3 regions of the Streptomyces sp. ITFR-6 genome follow, and region 3 is predicted to be linked to each of the others. Evidence: riboswitches for the same ligand, from Rfam matches in the RefSeq annotation. Region 3 holds a riboswitch; each other region holds the start of a gene.
The links. Region 3 has a riboswitch for cyclic di-AMP ahead of RLT59_RS17110 (M23 family metallopeptidase). Riboswitches for the same ligand answer to the same signal wherever they lie in the genome.

Region 1 (6,247 bases), 4.1 Mb from region 3:
CACCACGTTCGCCGAGGCGCCGCCCGGATTGACCACGGACGGACTGACGGCGACCGAGCGCGAATGGACCGAGGAGACCGCCGGCTTCTGGCGCCACCGCGCGGCATACGCGAAGCAGCAGGCGACCCGCCCGCAGACCATCGGCTATGCGCTCGTCGATTCACCGGTCGGGCTTCTTGCCTGGATCCTCGACAAGTTCGCGGGGTGGTCGGATACCGAGGACAGCCCCTTCGAGAGGATTTCCATCGACCGCGTTCTTGACGACGTCACCCTCTATTGGCTGACGCGGACCAGTGCTTCGGCGGCCCGTATCTACTACGAAAGCCACAACTCGCTGGACCCCGGACTTCGGGTCGACGTCGCGTCAGCACTCACCATGTATCTCCGCGACGTCGAGATATGCCCCTCCAACTCCTCCAGCGGCATGCCATAGGTGGCGCGCGCGTAGTCCTCCAGGGCCCGACGGCCGCTCTCGATGTCGTCGTCGATCCTTACCGAGACGAAGAGCGCGGGGGCGATGTCCTCGGTCTCGCGTCCTGCGTCGGCCGCAGCTTCGCGGACTGCGCGGAGGCCTGACGCGTAGTCGGCGGGGTGGGGCGGGTAGGGAAGCCATCCGTCGTACATCCGGCCGGTGCGGGCCAGCGCCGCGGGGGTCGCGCCGCCGAGCCAGACGGGCGGGCCGCCGGGCCGGGGCGGCCGGGTCGTGGGCGGGATGTCGTCGAACCGGAGGATCTCTCCGTGGAAGGAGCCGGCGCCGTCCCACAGGGCCCGCCACAGTGCGACCGTCTCGTCCAGACGGGCGAAGCGCCTTTCCCACGGCAGCTCGGACAGAGGGGCCGCCCCAGGCGGCCGGGGAAGCCCGCGCCGACGGTCACGGTGAGCCGGCCACCGGACAGCAGGTCGACCGACGCGAGTGCCTGAGCGGCCTGGACCGGACGGCGGAGGAACGGCATCAGCGCGGCGGTGCCCAGCGTCACGGTCTCGGTCACCGGGGCGAGAGCGGCCAGCATCGTCAGCGTCTCGACGCGCGGGCTGAGCAGGGAATCGTTGGCGAAGAGCGAGGAGAACCCCAAGCGTTCGGCATCGCGGCCGAAGGCGATCAGTTCGCGAGGGTCGCCGGCAGGCCCCCACTGGGCGGTTCCGGTCGGAAGCAGTACACCGATGTCCATGCCGGGAATGCTCATGGCCGGTGCGAGTGGCGACAATTCCCCGCAGGGAATGGCCCGGACCCTTCGGTGCCGTTACAAAAGGACCGTGGACTTCCCCCGTACGCTTCGTGAACGTCGCACCCGCCGTCATATCAGCCAGCTCGATCTGGCCCTGCGCGCGGGCACCACCCAGCGCCACCTCAGCTTCATCGAATCCGGCAGGTCCATCCCGGGCCGGAACATCGTCGTGCGCCTGGCCGAGTCGCTGGAGCTGCCGCTTCGGGAGCGGAACGAGCTGCTGCTGGCCGCCGGGTACGCGCCCGCCTACCCGGAGAGCTCACTGGACGACCCGGTGCTGGCCCCCGTGCGCGCGGCGATCGACCACATCCTCCGCGGGCATCTGCCGTATCCGGCGCTGGTCGTGGACCGGGGCGGTGACCTGATCGCCGCGAACACCGCATTCGACCTGATCACCGAAGGCGCGGCTGCCGAGCTGGTGGGTCCGGGGACGAATGTCTACCGCCTGGCGCTGCATCCCGACGGACCGGCCCCCCGCATCCTCAACCTCGCGGAGTGGGCGCGCCACATCCTGGTGCGTCTCGACCATCTGGAGGAGTTGCGGGCCGAGCTCACCGGGTACGTTCCCGAACCGGCGCCGTCCGCCGGGCAACTCGGTTTCGCGGTGCCGCTCCGCCTGCGGTCCTCGTACGGTGGGCTCCGCCTGATGACGACGGTGACCACCTTCGCCACCGCGGTCGACGTGACGCTTGCCGAACTGAAGCTGGAGGCGTTCCTGCCGGCCGACCCGGCGACAGCCGAGGCCCTCTCAGCAGCCGCCGGGGCAACGGCGGTGTGATGGCCAGGTCCAGCAGCTGACACGGTCCGCCCCGGGGACAGCGCGGCGTACCGGCCCGGCACCGGATCGACGGGAGAGCCCCCAGGCTGCCAACCGTCACCGTCACCGTCACCGACCCAGGAGCGCGCACGATGTTCGACCCCGCCCAGCAGCACCCGTACCCCGACGCGTTCCGGCCGGACGCGGCGCCTGCCCCGCACGCTCTGCTCGCACCGCTGAGCGGGTTCCTGGGCACCTGGGCCGGGCGGGGCAGCGGTGAGTACCTGACGCTCGCCGAGGAGTTCCGGTACGCGCAGCAGGTGACCTTCAGTCACGACGGGCGGCCCTTCCTCCATTACGAGGCGCGCGCCTGGCTGCTCGACGCGGACGGCGCCCTGTTGCGGCCGTCCGCACGGGAGAGCGGCTGGTGGCGGATGCAGGCGGACGGGCGGGTGGAGGCGCTGATCACTCAGCCCACCGGTGTCGCGGAGATCCTGACGGGCCGTGCGGCCGACGGCGTGGCCGACCTCGCCACCCATCAGGTCGCGCTCGCGCCCACCGCCAAGGAGGTCAGCGCCACCCGCCGTCGCTACACCCTGACGGATGACGGCACGCTCGAATTCGTCCACGACCTCGCGGCGGTCGGCCAGCCGCTCCAGCACCACCTCTCGGCGCGGCTCCGGCGCGAGGGCGGTAGCAGGCCGCACTGATCCGCTCGCCGTGACGGGGCGGCGGCCGTCGTCCCGTCCGTCCGACAGCGCCCCCGCTCATACCCCGGACAGCACGTCCCGCAGCCGGGTCGCGAACGCCCGCGGATGCGTGGTGTTGCCGTTGTGCCCGCCGGGGAACGGGACGGTCTCCCGGCCGACCAGTCCGGCGAGGCTCTGTGCGCACTGGCCGACGAAGACGGATGGCGCCGTGGTGCTGCCGCTCGCGGGCACGATGCGTACGGGAGTCGCCCGCAGCGCCTCCCGGTCGAGCTCGGCTTCGATGACCGCGGTGAAGTCGCGCTCGATGAAGAAGCCGAAGTTCGCCACACGGCGCGGGGTGAGCGGCATCGGGGTGAGCCCCGGTTCGGTCTCCTGGCGCGCCGGGTCGATGCCGAGGACCCGGGCGATCTCGGGGAAGGCCGCTGCCAGACCGCCGTCGCGGTGGATGTCCTGAAGGTGCGCCAGCTCGGCGGTGTGCTGCTCGCGCTGTCCGGCGGGCAGCAGGGACGGCGTGACCGGGTCGTGTGCCCCGAGCAGCCCGAGCTGCTCGGGGTGGGCGAGCGCCAGGTGCAGCCCGATGGCGGCGCCCATGCTGCATCCGAGCATCAGGGCGGGCTCATCGGTCAGTTCGGCCAGCAGCCGGTGCACGTCGTCGGCGTGCCGCGCCATGGTGACGCGCTGTCCGGGATCGTCGAGCGTGCTACGGGAGAGGCCCCGGCGGTCGTAGGTGACCACGGTCCAGCTGTCCACGAGCCGGTCGACCAGGTCGGTGCTGCGGTCGGCGTCGCCCTCACCGCTCTGGGAGACGAGCAGCAGGGGACCGGAGCCGCGGATCTCGTAGTGGAGCGTGGCGCCATCGGTGTCGAGGAACATGGGGTTCTCCCGGTCTCAGTGGTGGGCGGCGCCATGAGCGCCGACCGATGCCTCACACCGTAGTACATCTATTTAGATGCATCAATAGAGATGTATTGACGGAGGCGCCACGCCGCGAGTGCTGCGGCCGTCCGGCTGTAGAGCTTGATGGAATGTCCTAATTGTGTAGTTAGTCGTATTCATCATTAATAACCCACCGAAGAACCTTTTTTCATAGTCCAAAGGTGATGAATATTGAGCAAATCACCCTTTTCGGGCTCAGTGGTCAGCATCACCTTCCCGGCCCCGGACGCGGTGCGTCCGGCCTCGGTTCCCTGCTGTGCCAAGAAAGTTGACTTCCCCCGAGAGGTCTGATGCTGGGCATTTCCTTTAATTGATCTTGCGAATCAATTGGGATCAAGAATTCCGGGCTTGTTTCGTCCGGCGTTTTTCGCTTACGGTCACCGTCAATCCGGATGGAACGCCGAATCCTGCCGCCGTCCGGGAACCCGACCCACTCACCTACGGCAGGAGCGGGGGACCCAGGTTTACTGCCGGTCCGGAATCCGGAGCGGCTTGGGGTTAAGTCGCCATCATGTGCGGCCGGACATCTCCAGTCCGAACCCGACAGCTCACCTCGCAGGCGGCGGAGAGGAAATACGCCATGCCCATCACGGGTAAGTACCGTCGTTTCAAGTCCACCACCCTGACCCGCGGCTTCATCGCCGTGAGCACGGGCGGAGTCGTTCTCGCGCTCCCCCTGATCGGTGCCGGATCCGCTTCTGCCGCACCGGCGCACCCCGCCGTCGCGGAAAAGTCGGCGTCCTCGACCCCCTTTGCTGCCAAGGGAATTGCGGCCCACAAGGCGGAGTCCACCGTCTATTCCGTGGTCTCCGGCGATTCGCTTGCCAAGATCGCCCGTGGGCATTCCCTCAGTGGTGGCTGGGAGCGGCTCTACCAGGACAACCGGAGTGCGGTCGGCGGAAACCCCGACCTGATTCACCCGGGCCTCAAGCTGACCATCGGCGCCAAGTCCGCCGCCGTAGCCCCGAAGGCGGCTCCCACCGCCGAATCGAAGGCCGCGACCGAATCGAAGCCCGCGACCGACGCCGCGCAGTCGTCCGACCGGTCCGAGGGGACCGACCGCGCCGACCGCTCCGAGCGGACGGCCGCGCCCGTCGCGGAGAAGACCACCGCCACCGAGACCGCTGCCACCGCCCCCGCGCAGGCCGCGACGGCGTACACCGACGACCTCGACGGCTGGATCAAGGAGTCGCTCGCCGTGATGGCCCAGAACGGCATCCCGGGCAGCTACGACGGCATCTACCGCAACGTGATCCGCGAGTCCTCCGGCAACCCGCAGATCGTGAACAACTGGGACTCGAACGCCGTCGCCGGCACGCCCTCCAAGGGTCTCCTCCAGGTGATCCAGCCCACCTTCGAGGCCTACCACGTGGCCGGTACGTCGACGGACATCCTCGACCCGGTCGCCAACATCACCGCCGCGTGCAACTACGCCGCGGCCACCTACGGCTCCATCGACAACGTCTTCGGCGCCTACTGACATGCCCCGGCCCCGCCTTCGGGAGGGACCGGGCGCAGGGGTGGGAAGGAGCCACGCGGCTCCTTCCCACCCCTTTCGCGTGCCGTGCGGCCCCCCTCGGGCCCGCTCAGGCCGCCCCGCAACCGGGTGCGCGATGGCACTATGAACCTTTCATCTCGCGCGCTACCCTCCGCCGCATGATTTCCACGGTGGTCTGGGGAACCGGCAATGTCGGCCGCGCGGCCATCCGCGCCGTCGAGGCCCATCCGGCCCTGAAACTGGCGCATGTGCTTGTTCACGATCCGGGCAAGGTGGGCCGCGACGCGGGCGACCTCGCCGGGACCGGCCGCGATCTGGGCGTCGCGGCGACCGACGACATCGACGCGGTGCTGGCCACCGCTCCCGGCGCGGTCGTGTACGCGGCCTCCGGGGACATCCGCCCCGACGAGGCGCTCGCCGACATCACCAGGGCGGTCCGGACCGGGGCGGTGGTCGTCACCCCCGCCCTGTACGCCCTCTACGACCAGCGGAGCGCCCCGCCCGAGCTGCGCGGCCCGGTGCTGGCCGCTGTCGCGGACGGCGGCGGCTCACTGTTCGTCTCCGGCGTCGACCCGGGCTGGGGCAACGACGTGCTGCCCCTGATGATCAGCGGACTCGGCAGCACGGTCGACGCGATCCGCTGCCAGGAGATCTTCGACTACTCCACCTACGACCAGCCCGACGCGGTCCGAGACCTGATCGGCATGGGCCATCCCATGGAGTACGAGCCGCTGATGCTCGCGGCCTCCGTCCCGACGATGGTGTGGGGCGGGCAGCTGCGGCTGATGGCCAGGGCCCTGGGTGTGGAGCTCGACGACATCCGCGAGACCATGGCCCGGCGGCCACTGGAGACGACGGTCACCACCCGGACCATGGGCGAGTTCGCGGCGGGCACCCAGGGCGCGGTGCGGTTCGAGGTACAGGGCATCGTCGGGGGCGAGCCCCGCATCGTCATCGAGCACATCACACGCATCCACCCCTCCTGCGCCCCGGACTGGCCGTCGCCGCCCGACGGCGCCGGCGCCCACCGCGTGATCATCGAGGGCCGTCCGCGCATCGAGGTCACCGTGGAGGCCACCGACGAGGACGAGAACCGCTCGGCGGGCGGCAACGCCACCGC
Region 2 (6,247 bases), 1.4 Mb from region 3:
GAAGCGGACCTTCTCCGCGCCGTGCTCCTTGATCACCGCCGCGTACTGCCGGCACGCGGCGAACGTCCGCTCCAGCGCCTCGGGGGCGAGCCGCCCGGTCCGGTCGACCCCCTGGCCGAGCCGGACGATCTCCATCCGCCGGTCGAGCTCGGTGAACTCCCCGGTGGCGGGGTCGGCATCCGCCACCAGCAGCCGGATCGAGTTGGTACCGCAGTCAATGGCGGCCACACGCGTCATACCCTCAAGCCTCTCTTCTCCTAGCCCCTCTTCACGGAGCCCGCGGGGGACCGCTCAGCCCTCGTTCTCACCAGGCGCGCCGCACGGCGACACGCACGGGCCCTTGCGCCACCACTCCGGCAGCATCGCGATCGCCTCGTCCCCCAGCGGGTTCACCCCGGGCCCCGCCGCCAGCGAGTGCCCCACGAGCACATGCAGACACTTCACCCGGTCCGGCATGCCGCCCGCGCTCGGGAAGCCCTCCAGCACCTCGATCGCGTCGCGCCGGGCGATGTAGTCCTCGTGCGCGGCCCGGTACGCGGCCGCCAGCTCGGGGTCCGTACCGAGGCGCTCGGTCATCTCCCGCATGACCCCGTTCGCCTCCAGCGTGCCGATCGCGGACGCCGCACGCGGGCACGTCAGGTAGTACGTCGTCGGGAACGGCGTACCGTCCTCCAGCCTGGGCTGCGTCTCGACCACGTCCGGGTTGCCGCACGGACAGCGGTGCGCGATGGCACGCAGCCCGCGCGGCGGGCGCCCCAGCTGCTGCTGGAACGCGGCGATGTCCGCGTCGGTGGGCGCGGTGGACTCGGTCTGGGGAGGGGGCGTTTCCATGCCTGCCTAGGTTCTGATCGGGCCGCCCGGACCGCGGTGCCGCGGCCGGACGGTGAAATGCGAAATGACGGGACCGCGGGTCAGCCCCGGTCGGCGCTGTCCACGCCGTCCCACAGGTTGGAGTGCCACGGCCGGCCGGACTCGTCCGGCACTCCGTTGCGCTCCTTGACCGCGTCGGGATCGACCACGGTGTAGCTGGTCTCTCCCGGAAGAAGGTAGTGCAGGTGCTCGCGGGCCAGCCGCTTGATGTACGCGTCGTCCTGGAGGCGCGCCTTCTCGTCGCGCAGCTCCTCGGTGCGTGCCTCGGCCTCCTGCGCGAGCCGCTCCTGGTCCGCGATCTCGTCACGCTGCGACACGTACTGCCGCATCGGATACGCGAGGGCGACGACCAGGGAGCAGACGACCAGGGCCAGGAAGGCCGCCCGGCCGGTGAGGCGGGAGCGGCGGGCCTGGCGCTTGTTCTGGGACCGGTAGACGCGGGCCGCGGTCTGCTCACCGAGCAGCCTCAGCCGGGTCGCGGTGGAGAACCGGTCCCGGTCCTTCGCGGCCATGTCTCCGCCTCCCCATTACGCACGTCCGTCCCCGCACACGGTACGGGACCGAGTGCGGGGACGGACGGAGGCCGGGTCGCTGGACCCGGTCGGGCTTGTCAGCCCTTGAACCGCGGGAACGCCGAACGGCCCGCGTACACCGCGGCGTCGTCGAGGATCTCCTCGATGCGCAGCAGTTGGTTGTACTTGGCGACGCGGTCCGAACGGGCCGGGGCGCCGGTCTTGATCTGGCCGCAGTTCACGGCGACCGCGAGGTCGGCGATGGTGACGTCCTCGGTCTCGCCGGAGCGGTGGGACATCATGCACTTGAAGCCGTTGCGCTGGGCCAGCTCGACGGCGTCCAGGGTCTCGGTCAGCGAACCGATCTGGTTGACCTTGACGAGCAGGGCGTTGGCGGAGCCCTCCTCGATGCCGCGGGCCAGGCGCTCCGGGTTGGTGACGAAGAGGTCGTCGCCGACGATCTGCACCTTGGCGCCGATCTTCTCGGTGATGACCTTCCAGCCGGCCCAGTCGTCCTCGTACAGCGGGTCCTCGATGGAGACCAGCGGGTACGCGTCGACGAGCTCCTCGTAGTACTCGGTCATCTCGGCGGCCGAGCGGGACTTGCCCTCGAACTCGTACGTGCCGTCCTTGTAGAACTCGGACGCGGCGACGTCGAGCGCGAGCGCGATGTCCTTGCCGGGGGCGTAGCCGGCTTCCTTGATGGCCTCGACGATGAGGTCGAGCGCGGCACGGTTGGACTCCAGGTTCGGCGCGAAGCCGCCCTCGTCACCGAGACCGGTGGACAGGCCCTTGGTCTTCAGGACCTTCTTCAGCGTGTGGTAGACCTCGGCGCCCCAGCGCAGGGCCTCGGAGAAGGACTCCGCGCCGATCGGGGCGATCATGAACTCCTGGATGTCCACGTTGGAGTCGGCGTGCGACCCACCGTTGAGGATGTTCATCATCGGGACGGGCAGCAGGTGCGCGTTCGGGCCACCGAGGTAGCGGAACAGCGGCAGGTCCGAGGCCTCGGACGCGGCGTGGGCGACGGCGAGCGAGACGCCGAGGATGGCGTTGGCGCCGAGCGAGCCCTTGTTCTCCGTGGCGTCCAGGTCGAACATGGCCTGGTCGATCAGCCGCTGCTCGGTCGCGTCGTAGCCGACGAGCTCCGGGCCGATCTGCTCGATCACGGCGAGGACCGCCTTCTCGACGCCCTTTCCGTGGTAGCGGTTGGGGTCACCGTCGCGAAGCTCAATGGCCTCGAAAGCACCGGTGGAGGCTCCGGACGGAACGGCAGCACGGCCCGTGCTGCCGTCGTCGAGGCCAACCTCGACCTCGACCGTGGGGTTGCCCCGGGAGTCGAGGATTTCCCGGGCTACGACGACGTCGATGGACGGCACGAGGCATCTCCTTCTGGGATATGACGCTGGTTGTGCAGGGTCGCTTTGGCCTTGCGACAAGAGCCTAACCGGCCCGGCCGTCTCAGTCGGCCGCCCGCCCGTCCCCTGGGACGAAAAAGGACCCAAGAGCAGTCATAGCGGGATGAAAGACCAGAAATTTACTGACCGGTAACTACAACAGTTGAACAGTCGGTACGCCGGACCGCCCGTCCGCCGGACCGGCGGCCGACAGGCCCCGGCCCGGCACGCGTGGGGGAAGACGCGAACCGGGCCGGGGAGTGCGGCGAGGAAAGTGGGCGCCGTACTACTTCGCCAGGTGGAGCTGCTGACCCGGGAAGATCATGTCGGCGTCCTCGACGATGTCCTTGTTGAGCTTGAACAGCTGCTGCCAGCCGCCCTTGACCTTGTGGTCGGCCGCGATCTTGCTCAGCGAGTCGCCGGTGACGACCTTGTACTCGCCGTCACCCTTCTCGACCTTCTCGCCGGTCGGGGTGGTCACGGTCTTCTTCTGCCCGGCCCCGGGGGCGGTCGAGCGGTCCGAGCGGTTGGTGGCCGGAGCCTCGGTGCGCTCGGCCTTCTTCGGCTCGGCCTGCTGCGCCGGAGCGGACTCCCGCTTGGGAGCGGTCTCCGCCTTGGGGGCGCTGGAGCCGGTGTCGACGCCCGGGTCGACACCGTCGTTGCTCAGGTTGCCGGCACCGGCGCAGGACCAGGCGCCCGGTCCCTGCATGTCGAGGAGCTTCTCGGCGACCGCGATCTGCTGGGCCTTGGTGGCCAGGTCGGCGCGGGCCGCGTACTGGGTACCACCGGCGGCGGCCCAGCTGGACTGCGAGAACTGCAGACCGCCGTAGTAGCCGTTGCCGGTGTTGATGGACCAGTTGCCGCCGGACTCGCACTGGGCGACCGCGTCCCACGTGGAGACGGAGGCGGCGGAGGCGCCGGTGGCACCCATCAGGGGCACGGCGATGGCGGCACCGGTCACACCGGCGAGCGTGGCGATACGGACGGCCTTGGACGGGCGGCGGTGCTTGTTGCCCTTGCTGTTGAGCAGCATCGAGACTTCTCCTCACCGACGCCTGCGAGGTGAGCTGTCGGGTTCGGGCCAAGTGAGTTGCCCGGTCGCACGTCCTAGCGCACGACTTAACCCCAAGCCGTTCCCGATGCGTCGTGTTCGACGACCGGGCCCGGCGCTTACCTGGGTCCCCCGCTCCTGCCTACGGCGCTTTACGCGTCTGTTCCCTTCGACCGACGGCAGGATTCGGCGTGACGATCGACGGGGCCCGCGGTGCGAGCGGTTCTGACCGTAAACACACCGAACCCCTACATTCAAAGAAGGACATACCGGATAAACAGTCCTTATTTGCATCTGATTAACGTCTATTTACGCAGGTCGGAACGGATGTGGGGGGACCTCCCGGACAAGACACGCGAGTTCATGCGAAGAGACCCATGTCTCACTTATTCAAAAGTGGGACATAGGCCTCTTAAGTACCCCAGGATCGAGGCATCTTCAGCTGTTGATCAGACCGTCTCCACGCTCGCTTCCGCGCCCGCTTCCACGATCGACCCGGCGTCAGGTCTCAGCCGGTCTTCACGCCGAGATCGAGGTGCTGGCCGGGGAGGATGAGGTCCGGGTCGGAGCCGACGGCCGCCTTGTTGGCCTCGTACAGCCCGGTCCAGCCGCCGGGCAGCTTCTGCGCGTCGGCGATGGCCCAGAGGTTGTCGCCGGGCCGGACGGTGTACGTGCCGTCGGCGGCCGGCGCGCCCGTGCCGCGTCCGTCCGCGTCCCCCCGCGAGGCGTGCCGCCCCGCGTCCCGGCCGTCACCGGTCCGCTCCGGGGCCGGCGCTCCGCGGTGCTTGCCGCCCGCCTCCGCGGCCGGGGAGGACCCGTCCCGGCCACCGGAGGGGTCACCCGCGCCGGAGGAGCCGGACGCCGGGGGCGTGGCGTCCGGGGAGGACGAGGCGTCCGCCTTCCGGTCCTTGCCGGCCGGGCCGGACGTGGCGTCGTCCGACGGGGCCTTCGTGGCGTCCTCGGCCGCGTCGTCCGCCGGGTCCGCGCTCTCTGACGGGTCGGCAGTCGCGGACGGGTCCGCGCTCCCGGCCGGGTCCGCGCTCTCCGCCGGGTCCGCGGACGGGGTGGCGGCCGGATCGACGCCCGGATCGACACCCGGCAGGGAGCCCTCCGGGGTGAGGCCGGAGATGACGGCGCAACTGGGCCACGCCTTCGGCCCCTGATCGCCCAGCACCTTCTCCGCCACGGCGATCTGCTGCGACCGGCTGGCGAGGTCCGCGCGCGGGGCGTACGTCTCGCCGCCGTAGGACTTCCAGACCTCCTGCGAGAACTGAAGACCGCCGTAGAACCCGTTGCCGAGGTCGGCACTCCACATGCCGCCGCTCTCGCACTCCGCGACCCGGTCCCAGGTCGAGGCGTCGGCGGCGTGCGCACCGGCCGCGCCGAGCAGCGGGATGGCGATGGCCGAGCCGGTCACGCCTGCGGCGACGATGATCGCGGGTGCCTGACGAGGGCGACGGTGTCTGCCGTTCGCGGAGCCCATGGGAATGCCTTCCGTGTGACTGAAAAGGTGACTGGTGAGTCGAACGGTGAACCTAGCGGGACTCGAACGTGTGTCACAAGTCGATGCAGCGGAGATCACGCCAAAGTCACAGAGTTGACAGAGTGTCACCTTCCTTGGTGGTGGCCCCGGGGGTGAACTCCACCGGAAGCGTCCGCAGTCCGCGCATGATGAGCCCGCCGCGCCAGCGCAAATCGGTAGCTTCCCCCGCAAGTCGCAGGTCCGGGAGGCGTTTCAGCAGCGTGGCGAGCGCGGCCTGTCCCTCCAGCCGGGCGAGCGGTGCTCCCAAGCAGTAATGGATGCCGTGTCCGTAGCCGAGGTGCTGATTGTCACGCCGCGAGAGGTCCAGGGTGTCGGGAGCGCCGAACCGTTCGGGGTCCCGGTCCGCGGCGGCAAGCACCACGAGTACGGGATCCCCCTCCGCGATCCGCTGCCCGCCGATCGTCAGCGCCTCGGTGGCGAATCGCCAGGTCGCCAGCTCCACCGGGCCGTCGAAACGCAGCAGTTCCTCGACGCCGGTGGCCAGCAGCGCCGTCTCGCCCGCCGCCAGGGAACGCTGGAGCCGTTCACGCTGCTCCGGATGGCCCAGCAGGGTGTGAACGCCGTTGCCGATGAGGTTGACGGTCGTTTCGAAGCCGGCGAACAAGAGGATGAAGGCCATCGCGGCGGCCTCGTTCTCGGTCAGGTGCTCGCCGTCGTCGCTCGCCCGGATCAGCCCCGAGATCAGGTCGTCCCCGGGGTTCTCGCGCTTGCGGTGGATGAGTTCGAGCAGATATCCGCGCATCTTCTTCACGGAACGGGCTACCCCGCCCCTGGGGCCGCCGCCGTGGCGGATCATCATGCCCGCCCAGTCCCGGAAGTCGTCCTGGTCCTCGCGCGGGACGCCCAGCAGGTCGCAGATCGCGTAGATGGGGAG
Region 3 (6,247 bases):
CGACCGGATCGGCGGGCTGTACGTGGCCGCGCGGTACGAGGCGGCACAGGCGGACGAGTTCGTCGGCGGTGACCTGTTCTCGGTCACGGACACCCCGTACGGGGTGCGGCTGGTGGTCGGGGACGTGCGCGGCAAGGGCCTGGACGCGGTGGAGGCGGTGGCGGTGATCATCGGGGCGTTCCGGGAGGCCGCCGAGCAGGAGCGGTCACTGGAGGGGGTGGCTCAGCGGCTGGAGCGCGCGCTGGCGCGGGAGTCGAGCAGGCGCGGCGGGCTCGACGCGGTCGAAGGGTTCGTCACCGCCGCGCTGGCGGAGATCCCGCAGGGCTCCAGCCGGGTGCGCGTGGTCAACCGCGGCCACCCCGAACCGCTGCTGCTGCACTCGGACGGGGCGCTGGAGCAGCTGCGGCCCACGTTGCCCGCGCTGCCCCTGGGGATGGACCTGGGCGTGTGGCCGGACCGCTCCGACGAGTGGGAGCTGCCCGCGGGGTCGACGCTGCTCCTCTATACGGACGGCCTCTCCGAGGCCCGGGACGCCGACGGGGTCTTCTACGATCCCGCCGAGCGGCTGCGCGGACGGATCTTCCCGGGGCCCGAGGAGCTGCTGTCGGCGCTGACCGATGACGTACGGCTGCACACCGGTGGGGTGACGACCGATGACATGGCCCTGCTCGCGGTCGTGCGCCCGACCGAGGGGCAGCCGGACCGGCGCACGACCGTGAAGATCGTGGGCCTGGACGGCGGAGCCGGGTAAAGCCGTGTGCGGCCCGGTGATGACGAGTGCGGCCTGGTGATGACGAGTGTGGCCCGGTGAAGCCGGGTGCGGCCCTGTGGAGCCCGGGTGAACCTGGTCGGAGCCGGGTGAAGATGAGAGGCTGGACGGGGGGAGTGTGGACGGATGTGGGGAGAGAGGTGCGGCCGATGCCACCGTGCGTAACCACAGGGAACCCCTCCGCATAACATTTGACGCAACGTCAGAAGACGGCTAACGGCTGAGGGGTGATCAACTCGCCCGATTCCACCCGGTTGTGTCCCGTAAAGTCCAGGCCAAGGATCGGAACGATCAGTTGGAACGGCTTGGAATCGGGCCGGTGTGTCTATTAACGTTCGATAACGCAGCGCGGTTGTCCCAGCCGCCGTCAGTGGCGGCACCGTGCGCGAGCGCCGAATTCCGCAAGGAAACCGGGGAACCACCTACATGGGGTGAATCGGGCATCTCTGTCTCGTTGAGAGGCGGAGGAACCCGTAGGAGACCTTCCTGCTCCGAACCCGTCAGCTAACCCGGTAGGCGAGAAGGAAGGAAAGGAGCGCGCCCCAGTGGCGTCCAACAAGCCTGCCCCCGAAGCCCCCTACCGGTTCGCCCCCGAACACGGAAACGACTTCGGAACCGGGCCCGGTGCCGCTTACGGCGCCAACCACGGAACCGCTTACGGAACCGATCACGGTGCCGACTACGGAACCGCCTACGGGACCGATCGGGGCAGCGAGTTCGGGACCGAGTTCGGCAACGGCCTCCGCGCCGACGAGGCCGAATCCGACCGGGCGTGGGAGGAATGGAACCCCACGGAGGAGTCCATCCGCCCCGTGCGCGGCAAGCACCGCGTCGCCAAGCAGCGCAACGGGCTCGCCCGTAGCTCCACCGTCCTCGGCGTCGGTGTCATCGCGGCCGTCGGTGCGGGTGGCATGGCCTCCGCCCAGAGCAAGCCGCCCGTGTCTATCTCCCTTCCCGACGCCATCTCGGACAAACTTCCCGAGGCCAAGTCCCTGCCCGGCGTCGGCGCGTTGTTCTCGGGTGAGTCCGAGGCGGAGAAGACCGAGGTCGTGACTGCCGCCGCCCCGCTGACGACGGCCGGCATCACCACCACGGAGGCCGAGCAGGGCACGACGGACGCCGGTGAGGCGCTCCGCGCCCGCATCCTCCAGCAGGCCGAGCAGCAGCAGGACTCCGCCGACGCCGAGGCCAGGGCGGCCGAGGAGAAGGCCGCGGAGGAGAAGGCCGCCGCAGAGGCGAAGAAGCAGCAGGACGCCGCCGAGGCCAAGGCCGCCGCCGCGAAGAAGAAGGCCGCGGAAGAGGCGAAGAAGAAGGCGGAAGCGGTGCGGCTCGCCAAGCTCGCCGCCAGCTACGCCATCCCCACCTACTCGTACACGATCACCTCGACCTTCGGTGAGGCCGGTTCGATGTGGTCCTCCGGCTACCACACGGGCCTCGACTTCGCGGCGCCGACCGGTACCCCGATCAAGGCCATCCACAGCGGCACCATCAAGTCCGCCGGCTGGTCCGGCGCGTACGGCTACCGCACGGTCCTGGAGCTTGAGGACGGTACGGAGCTGTGGTTCTGCCACCAGTCCTCGATCGGTGTCAGCGTCGGCCAGCAGGTCACCACCGGGGACACCATCGGACGCGTGGGCGCGACCGGCAACGTGACCGGCCCGCACCTCCACCTTGAGGTCCACACCCCGGACGGCACCGGCATCGACCCGATGCCGTGGCTGCGCGCCCGTGGCCTGACGGTCTGAGTCCACCGAAGTCCACGTCCAACGAACCCCGGCAGTCCTGACGCTCACCCCCCCGACGTCAGGGCTGCCGGTCTTCGTCCGTGCCGGTCGGTTCCGCCGGTCCGGGCCGTGGCGTACGGGTGTAGCTGTAGTCGCCATGGAATAGCGCGTGCGGTGCGGTGGGTTGTTCCATCCATGACTTCTCTCGGCAGACTCGGTTCCTCCGGCCTCCAGGTCTCCACGCTCTCCCTCGGCGGCAACGTCTTCGGCTGGACCGCCGACGAGGCGCAGTCCTTCGCCGTTCTCGACGCGTACACGGCGGGCGGCGGCAACTTCGTCGACACGGCCGACACGTACACCTCCTGGATCCCCGGCAACGTGGGCGGCGAGTCGGAGAACCTCATCGGCAAGTGGTTCGCCGCGCGGGGCAACCGGTCCGACGTCGTCCTGGCCACCAAGGTCGGCTCCCACCCCGAGTACAAGGGGCTCGCCGCCGCCACCATCAAGGCCGGGGCGGAGGAGTCGCTGCGCCGGCTCGGCACGGACTACATCGACCTCTACTACACGCACCACGACGACGAGACCGTCCCCGTCGAGGAGATCATCACCGCCCTCGACCAGTTGGTGAAGGAGGGCAAAGTCCGCGAGATCGCCGCCTCCAACATCAGCCCGGCACGGCTCCGCGCCTCGCTGGAGTTCTCCGAGCGCGAGGGACTGGCCCGTTACGTGGCGCTCCAGCCGCACTACAACCTCGTCTCGCGCGACACCTACGAGGGCGAGCTCCAGGACCTGAGCGCCGAGGCCGGGATCGCTGCCGTCCCGTACTTCGCTCTCGCTTCCGGCTTCCTGACCGGCAAGTACCGCGCGGGTGCGACCGTGGACAGTGCCCGCGCCGGTCGCGCCGCCCAGCACCTGGAGACGGAGCGCGGCCAGAAGGTCCTCACCGCGCTCGACGCGATCGCGCAGGAGCGGGACGCCGAGATCGCCACGGTGGCGCTGGCCTGGCTGGCCTCCCGGCCGACCGTGGTCTCACCGATCGCCTCCGCCCGTACGGTCGAGCAGCTTCCCGCGCTGCTGGCCGTCGACGATCTGCGGCTGACGGACCAGGAGCTGACCGCCCTCACCGAGGCGTCCGCCTAGTCCGCCCGGTCTGCCTGCCTGGTCCGCCCGGACGGCCTGTTCCGTCTGGTCCGCCTAGGACGGGGACTGCGGCCCGGCGCCGTACGGCTGCTGCCCGTACGGTGCCGGGCCGTGCTGCTGTTGGCCGTACGGCGGCGGGTTGTAGGGCTGTTGCCCGTACGGGTATGCGGGGTACGGCTGTTGGCCGTACGGGGCCGGGGCGGGGCTGCCGTACGGCTGGTACGGGGCGTGCCCCGGGTGCGCGCCGGGCCCGGTGCCGTACGACCCGTGCGCCGGGCGTATGTGCCGGGGGCGCAGGCGGCCCGTCGCCTGCGCGGCGTACGCCAGGGCGGGTCCGGCGACCTCGCGGCGCTGCCACAGGTGGTGCAGCAGCTCCAGCTCGCGTTCGGGCAGATCCGGGCCGGCCGTGCCGCGGCGGGCCTGCCGGCGCAGGAACGCCAGTGACGTCGCGAACGACTCGTACTCGGCGACCGTGCGCGCCGCCGCCTTCCCCCGGGCCTTGGCCTCGGCCTTCGCCTGGGCGCCGACCACGCCGCTGACCCGGGCGCTGACCCGAGCGGTGACGTGGGCGTGGGTGGCGACCGGCGCCGGTACGCAGCCCTGGTGGCCGTACGGGCTGTACGGGCTGTTCGGGCTGTAGGGGCCGCCCCTCGCTGCCGCCGCCTGCCACCGCCGTGCCGTGTCCCTGGCCATTCCGCGGGCCCGCATCGACGACAGGGCGAGCGGCTCCGTGGGAGCGAGCCAGCCGGCCGCGGCGTAGGCGGGCAGCTCGATGGCCAGGGTGCGCAGCTCGCGCAGCCGGGACCAGATCGCCAGCCAGGTCACCAGACCGAACGCGGGCACCATGAACACGCCGTACACCACGTAGAAGCCGTACGGGCCGAACGTCGCGGAGCCGTTCCACAGGGCGTGCATGCCCATCGCGAGGACCAGGCCGAGGAACGGCAGCGCGATGCGGCGGAACCGCTGGTGGCGTGCGCTGCTCGCGGCGATCCCGAAGCCGATGCCGGTCATGACGGTGAAGAGCGGATGCGCGAACGGCGACATCACCGCCCGGACGAAGAACGTCGCGACGGTCACGGAGGCGAATCCCGAGCCCATCTGCTGGTCCTCGCCGAAGGCGTTGCCCAGATAGAGGATGTTCTCGGTGAAGGCGAAGCCCGTCGCGGCGAATCCGGCGACGACCAGACCGTCGACGATCCCGTTGAAGTCCCGTCTTCGGAACAGGAAGAGCAGCAGCACGGCCGCGCCCTTGGCGCTCTCCTCGACGACGGGCGCTATGACGGTGGCGCCCAGCGTGTCCGCGCTGCCCGGGTCGGCGGTGGCGGTGGCGATCCACTGGGTCGCGAAGGAGTTCGCGAGGATCGCGACGAGCGCGGCCGCGCAGGCACCCCAGGCGAAGGCGAACAGCATGTTGCGCCAAGGACCCGGTTCGACCCGGTCCAGCCAGCGGAACGCCGTCATCAGCAGCGGGACCGGCAGCACGGCAAGACCCAGCCCGACGAGGAACCCCTGAGTGCCCGTCTGGTCCCGGACCAGCGCGAGGATCACCAGGCCGCAGAGGGCCAGCACGGTGAAGACGGCGACGACGCGGAGCGTCCTGCTCCGCCACAGCATGCCGACGCGGCGCGGCCGGTAACGCCACTGGCCCCGCTCCGGCACGGCCGCCAGGATCTCGCCGACCCGCTGCTCCTCAAGCACCGGGACGGCCGGCTGCGACTGCCGCTGCTGCGGAACAGAACCGTCGGACACCCCATGACCCTAACGAGGAGGACTGACAACGGCCATGGCGTATCGGCCCCCCGGAAGTGGCCGGCGCGGGGTGACCGGGGCCCTGGGGGGAAGGGATCAGTGGCGGGCGAAGAGCAGGTCGTGCACGACATGCCCCTTGTCCAGGCCCTGTCCCTCGAACCGGGTCAGTGGCCGGAACTCGGGCCGTGGCGCGTAACCGCCGTCCGCCGCCGTGTTCTCGAAGCGGGGGTGCGCGGTCAGCACCTCCAGCATCTGCTCGGCGTACGGCTCCCAGTCGGTCGCGCAGTGCAGGACCGCTCCGGGCTTCAGCCGCTGTGCCACCAGGTCGAGGAACTCCGGCTGGATCAGCCGGCGCTTGTGGTGGCGGGACTTGGGCCACGGGTCGGGGAAGTAGACCCGGAGTCCGTCCAGCGAGTCCGGCGTCAGCATCTCGCGCAGCAGGATGATCGCGTCACCGTTGGCGACCCGGATGTTGGACATGCCGTTCCGGTCCGCGAGACGGAGCAGATTGCCCTGGCCCGGGGTGTGCACGTCGACGGCGAGGATGCCGGTCCCGGGATCGTCGGCGGCCATCTGTGCGGTGGCCTCGCCCATTCCGAAGCCGATCTCCAGGACCACCGGCAGCCCGTCGAACAGCTCGGGCAGATCGAGGACGCGCAGCCCGTCGATGTCCAGGCCCCACTTCGGCCAGAGCCGCTCCAGGGCGTCCTGCTGGCCGGGCGAGACGCGGCTGCGGCGCGGCTGGAAACTGCGGATCCGGCGCTCGTGGTGCGAACCCGCGGGATCAGCCGCGGGGCCGCCGGGGAAGCGGGGCGCCTGACGCAGCCTGCGCTGGCGGTCCAGGGCCGCCGCGCGCAGCTCG

Region 1: linked by a shared signal. The riboswitch ahead of RLT59_RS35565 (LysM peptidoglycan-binding domain-containing protein) and the one ahead of RLT59_RS17110 (M23 family metallopeptidase) in region 3 are both predicted to bind cyclic di-AMP.
Region 2: linked by a shared signal. The riboswitch ahead of RLT59_RS23595 (transglycosylase family protein) and the one ahead of RLT59_RS17110 (M23 family metallopeptidase) in region 3 are both predicted to bind cyclic di-AMP.

The regions. Positions count from the first base shown of each region.
Region 1 is NZ_CP134612.1:7,853,765-7,860,011, forward strand. It holds partial or broken gene RLT59_RS35545 (epoxide hydrolase family protein) at 1-406, shown strand, start outside; partial or broken gene RLT59_RS39520 (LLM class flavin-dependent oxidoreductase) at 316-1,184, opposite strand; gene RLT59_RS35550 (MmyB family transcriptional regulator) at 1,255-2,004, shown strand; gene RLT59_RS35555 (nitrobindin family protein) at 2,136-2,693, shown strand; gene RLT59_RS35560 (alpha/beta fold hydrolase) at 2,751-3,566, opposite strand; cyclic di-AMP (ydaO/yuaA leader) riboswitch at 4,018-4,206, shown strand; gene RLT59_RS35565 (LysM peptidoglycan-binding domain-containing protein) at 4,210-5,109, shown strand; gene RLT59_RS35570 (NAD(P)H-dependent amine dehydrogenase family protein) at 5,286-6,247, shown strand, end outside.
Region 2 is NZ_CP134612.1:5,182,658-5,188,904, reverse strand. It holds gene RLT59_RS23615 (Ppx/GppA phosphatase family protein) at 1-237, opposite strand, end outside; gene RLT59_RS23610 (DUF501 domain-containing protein) at 292-831, opposite strand; gene RLT59_RS23605 (FtsB family cell division protein) at 912-1,382, opposite strand; gene eno (phosphopyruvate hydratase) at 1,481-2,761, opposite strand; gene RLT59_RS23595 (transglycosylase family protein) at 3,066-3,812, opposite strand; cyclic di-AMP (ydaO/yuaA leader) riboswitch at 3,817-3,990, opposite strand; gene RLT59_RS23590 (transglycosylase family protein) at 4,339-5,313, opposite strand; gene RLT59_RS23585 (cytochrome P450 family protein) at 5,420-6,247, opposite strand, start outside.
Region 3 is NZ_CP134612.1:3,760,267-3,766,513, reverse strand. It holds gene RLT59_RS17115 (PP2C family protein-serine/threonine phosphatase) at 1-751, shown strand, start outside; cyclic di-AMP (ydaO/yuaA leader) riboswitch at 1,150-1,303, shown strand; gene RLT59_RS17110 (M23 family metallopeptidase) at 1,315-2,514, shown strand; gene RLT59_RS17105 (aldo/keto reductase) at 2,689-3,633, shown strand; gene RLT59_RS17100 (PrsW family intramembrane metalloprotease) at 3,688-5,385, opposite strand; gene trmB (tRNA (guanosine(46)-N7)-methyltransferase TrmB) at 5,482-6,247, opposite strand, start outside.